One region of the Janthinobacterium sp. GW822-FHT07A03 genome, then DNA from elsewhere that is predicted to be linked to it. Evidence: predicted binding sites of a transcription regulator. Region 1 holds the regulator's gene; the other holds the start of a gene.
The links. Region 1 encodes FliA, which starts transcription of late flagellar genes. Its sites were predicted from a motif close to CTAAAGTTTNNNNNNNNNNNGCCGNTA; they were not measured.
Positions count from the first base shown of each region.

Region 2: the regulator FliA is predicted to act here: its motif matches at 762-788, upstream of AC1RJW_RS28465 (FlxA-like family protein).

Region 1 is NZ_JBXAKW010000001.1:62,728-64,926, forward strand. Features, by position in the region: gene AC1RJW_RS00275 (MinD/ParA family ATP-binding protein) at 1-862, shown strand, start outside; gene flhF (flagellar biosynthesis GTPase FlhF) at 1-6, shown strand, start outside; gene AC1RJW_RS00280 (RNA polymerase sigma factor FliA) at 908-1,639, shown strand; gene AC1RJW_RS00285 (flagellar motor protein) at 1,621-2,199, shown strand, end outside.
Region 2 is NZ_JBXAKW010000016.1:33,540-35,738, reverse strand. Features, by position in the region: gene AC1RJW_RS28470 (PrpF domain-containing protein) at 1-649, opposite strand, end outside; gene AC1RJW_RS28465 (FlxA-like family protein) at 818-1,159, shown strand; gene AC1RJW_RS28460 (sensor histidine kinase) at 1,189-2,199, opposite strand, start outside.

The DNA.
Region 1 (2,199 bases):
GGCTAATTTCGATTTCGACCAGGCCGAAGGCTTGCGCCGCATGCTGGCCGGCCCGCAGCCGCGCGTCATGACGTTCCTCTCGGCCACGCCGCAGGACGACAAGGGCGCCATGCTGGTCAACCTGGGCGCTTCGCTCGTCTACGGCGGCAATGACGTGCTGCTGCTCGACGCCAGCGGCGGCAGCGACGGCGTGGCGGCGCGGCTGGGACTGGCGCACGGCGCCAGCCTGCGCGACGTGGCGCGCCAGCAGTGCGGCCTGAACCAGGTCATCCACCAGGTGCCGCAAGGCTTCGGCGTGGCCAGCCTGGGCGCGCGCAACCACCTGATGGACAGCATGGACTATGCGGGCGAAGATGAACTGCGCCGCCTGGGCAAGACCTTCGAGGTGCTGGCGCGCCAGAGCGGCATCGTGCTGGTCGACGGCGTCGTGGCCGACGAGGGCGCCTGCTTCCCCGTGCCCTTGATGGCCTCGTCGGATATCGTCGTGCAAGTGTCGACCAGCGCCACCTCGATCAAGGCGGCGTACTGCCTGATCAAGCGCCTGAGCCAGGAACTGGGACGCCGTCCGTTCGGCATTCTCGTCACCGGCGCTTCCGAATCCGAGGCAAAAGTGGTATACGATAATATGGCGCAGGCGGCGAGCCGCTACCTGGCCGTGAAGCTGACCTCGATGGGTTCGGTGCCTGCCGATGAGTATCTGCACCGCGCGGCGCGCCTGGGCCGCAGCGTGGTCGATGCGTTTCCGCTGGCGGGCGCCTCGGTGGCGTTTCGCGGACTGGCCGAGCGGCTGGCCCGTTCGGCGGCGCCGGTGCTGGGCGGCACCTTGTACCAGACGGGGAGCCCGCACCAGTTCAGCGCCTGATACCAACCGTAGCACCAGATAAGACGAGAAAACAATAAGCAGCCTATGTACACGGTCAAAGGGAAATCGAACAAGGACTATTTGCTGACGGAGCACATTCCGCTGGTGAAGCGTCTGGCGCACCATATGAAGGCGAAATTGCCGCCTTCGGTCGAGGTCGATGACCTGATCCAGGCCGGCATGATCGGCCTGCTCGATGCCATTACCCGCTATGAAGAGACGCATGGCGCGCAGTTCGAGACGTATGCCGTGCTGCGCATCCGCGGCGCCATGCTCGACGAATTGCGCACCAGCGACTGGCTGCCGCGCAGCATGCGCCAGAACATGCGCAAGATCGAGGAAGCGATGAGCACCTTGCAGCAGCGCCTTGGCCACCCGCCGACGGAGTCGGAAGTGGCGAAACTGCTGAAAATGTCGCTGGCCGACTACCAGGAAATGCTGGGCGACGGCGGCGGCCACCAGCTGGTGTACTACGAAGACTTTCATGACCCGGACGGCAATGACAGCTTCCTCGACCGCCACTGCGTGGACGAGGACAGCGACCCCTTGCGTTCCCTGCTCGATACCGATTTCCGGCAATCCGTGATCGATGCCATCGACGCGCTGCCGCCACGCGAGAAAATACTCATGGGCCTGTATTACGAAGAAGAGCTGAACCTGAAGGAGATCGGCGCGGTGATGGGCGTATCCGAATCGCGCGTCTCGCAGCTGCATACCCAGGCCGTCGCGCGCCTGCGCGCAACCTTGAGGGAGCAGGCGTGGACTGGTCCAGCGTAATCGGGCTGCTCCTGGCGCTGGCGGGCCTGCTGGTCGGCCAGGCACTGGAAGGCGGCAAGATGGCCTCCCTGCTGCAGCCGGCCGCCTTTGCCATCGTCATCGTCGGCACCTTCGGCGCCGTGCTGCTGCAGACGCGGCTGCGCACTTTTGTCCGCGGCCTGGAAATGCTGCGCTGGGTCTTCCTGCCGCCGTCCGACACGCGCGCCGCGCTGGCGCGCGACATCGGGCAATGGAGCCTGACGGCCCGCCGCGACGGCCCGCTGGCGCTCGAACGCCTGATGGAAAACACGGCCGACCGCTTCAACGCCAAGGGTTTGCGCATGATCGTCGACGGCATCGCGCCCGACAAGCTGCGCCAGCTGCTCGACGTGGAAATCTCCGCCTATGAAATGGCCGAGCGCCAGGCCGTCAAGGTGTGGGAATCGGCGGCCGGCTATTCGCCCACCATCGGCATCCTGGGGGCCGTGCTCGGTTTGATCCACGTCATGGAAAATCTCACCGACCCGAGCAAACTGGGCAGCGGCATCGCCGTCGCCTTCGTCTCGACGATTTATGGCGTG
Region 2 (2,199 bases), on a different contig from region 1:
ACGAGACCGCATAACCGTGCACCATATCCTGAACATTGCCTGTTGGCAATAATTTACCCGTCTTGGCGCCTGCCGGCTGCCGCAGGAACAGGTCCACGCGGGGGAAGTTGCCGGTCACGCCAGGAATGCCGGCGGCCGTAAAGCTGCCATCGAGTTCGCGCGCCATGCGCGAGGTGGTGATGACGCCCGTGTTGGTGTTGCGGATATCGATATTGTGTGCGCCGATGGCCAGCGCCTCGATCACGCCGCTGTCCAGTCCCCACAGTTGCAGGGCGGACGACATATTGCCGCAGTTCACGCTCCAGTCGATATCGCCATGCTCGCCAGCCAGCTGGGCCAGGGTGCTGACCAGGCGCGGCTGGCCCGCATGCTGTTCCACCTCGGCGAGGAAGACTTTATTGCTGGTGGGCGTGCCCCGACCCAGGCCCGTGATTTGCCGGTTGCCCGGCTGCCGGCCGGACTGGGGCACGCCCATCAGGTGGCGCAGCAATTCCTCGCGCAGCGTTTGCTCGGCCGGCACGCAGGCCCCGTGCAAGACCAGGCCCGTCGACGTGCCGCCACGCATGTGGTGGACGGGAAACTCGATCACGCCGCAGCGCAGGCGGGGCACGAGGTCGGGCAGGGCGGGCAGCAGGGGCGTCATCATCATGGGTCGTGGTCAAGGCAGGAAGCGCCAGTGTGCCAGTTTTTCTTGCCGGTGTGCAATTGGATGGTGCGCGCGGCGTCTTTACATGCCTTTACCCGCCTTTACACTTGCCGCCCTGTATTGAGTACCTTGCGCGCCGATAATAAGGTATTGAATAATCAGGGAGGCAGTATGGTAGCGGCAATCGGTTCCGGCAGCGCAGTCAGCGCGGCCAGTAGCGCCAGTGCGGGCAGCAGTACGCAGATCGCGGCGCTGCAAAAGCAGATTACGGCGGCGCAAAAGCAGTTGACGGAGTCGCAGAAGGGCGAGCAGACGGAAGCGTCGCAAAAGCTGCAGCAGCAGCTGGCGCAGCAGATCCAGGCCTTGCAGGCGCAAATTGCTCAGTTGCAAGCTGCTGCCGCGCAGCAGGCGGCGCAACAGGATACGCAGACGGCCAGCAGCACCGACACGGCGGTCGGCCCGGCCAAGTCCGCCTCCTCCACACTGGGCAGCATCATCGATACCCAGGCGTAAGCAAATCTCGGGCAATACTCGCCGCCAGCTCAGCCTGGCGTTTTGACGGGCAACAACATTTCCACGCAGAGTCCGCCACCGCTGCGCAAGCTGGCGCCGATGCGGCCGCCATGGGCGCCGATGACGTGCTGGGCGATGGCCAGGCCCAGGCCGTGGCCGTCCGTGCTGTGTTGGGTATTGCTGGCGCGGAAGAACGGCTGAAAAATACTGGCCAGGTCGGCGCTGGCCACGCCGGGGCCGCGGTCCAGCACGGCGATGCGCAGCAGATCCTGCTTGCCGTCATGCAGGCGCGACAGCTTCACTTCCACCGTGCCGCCATCGGGACCATGCTTGACGGCATTGCGCACCACGTTTTCCACGGCGCGCGCCAGCAGTTCGGGCCGGCCCGTGACAGCGGCGCCGGCGCTGGCCGCGTCGCCCGCCAGGACGATGTCCACCTGGCGCGCCTTCGCTTCGTAGCGGGCGTCTTCCAGAATGTCGTGCAGCAGCTCGGCAATGTCGACGTCTTCGCTGAGCGGGGAGCCCGCACCCGCTTCCAGCCGCGACAGGGTCAGCAGCTCGCCGATCAGCTTGTCCATGCGTTCGCTTTCGCGCTCGATGCGCTGCATCGAGGCGTCCATCTTGTCCGGCTGCTGGTGCGCCAGGCCGATGGCGGCCTGCAAGCGCGCCAGCGGCGAGCGCAGCTCGTGCGACACATCATGCAGCAAGCGCGTCTGGCTCTCCATGAGATTGCGCAAACGGCCCGTCATGCGGTCGAAATCGCGGCCCAGGTCCGTCAATTCATCGCCGCGCTTGCCGCTGGCGTGAAAACGGGGCGCCAGGTCGCCGTGCGAAGCAGCCTCGAACGCTTGCCGCAGGTCGCGGATGGGGCGCGCAAAATACCAGGCCAGCAAGAAGGCGAACAGCAGACTGGCGGCGATGGCGGCGCCCAGGGGAATGAAGGTGCGGTAGGGACTGTCCATGCGCGGGCCGGGCGGCATGCCGCGGCCGAATTCGCCGCGTGGTGGCGCCGTGCCCGCTTCGTTGGGGCGTGGACCGGG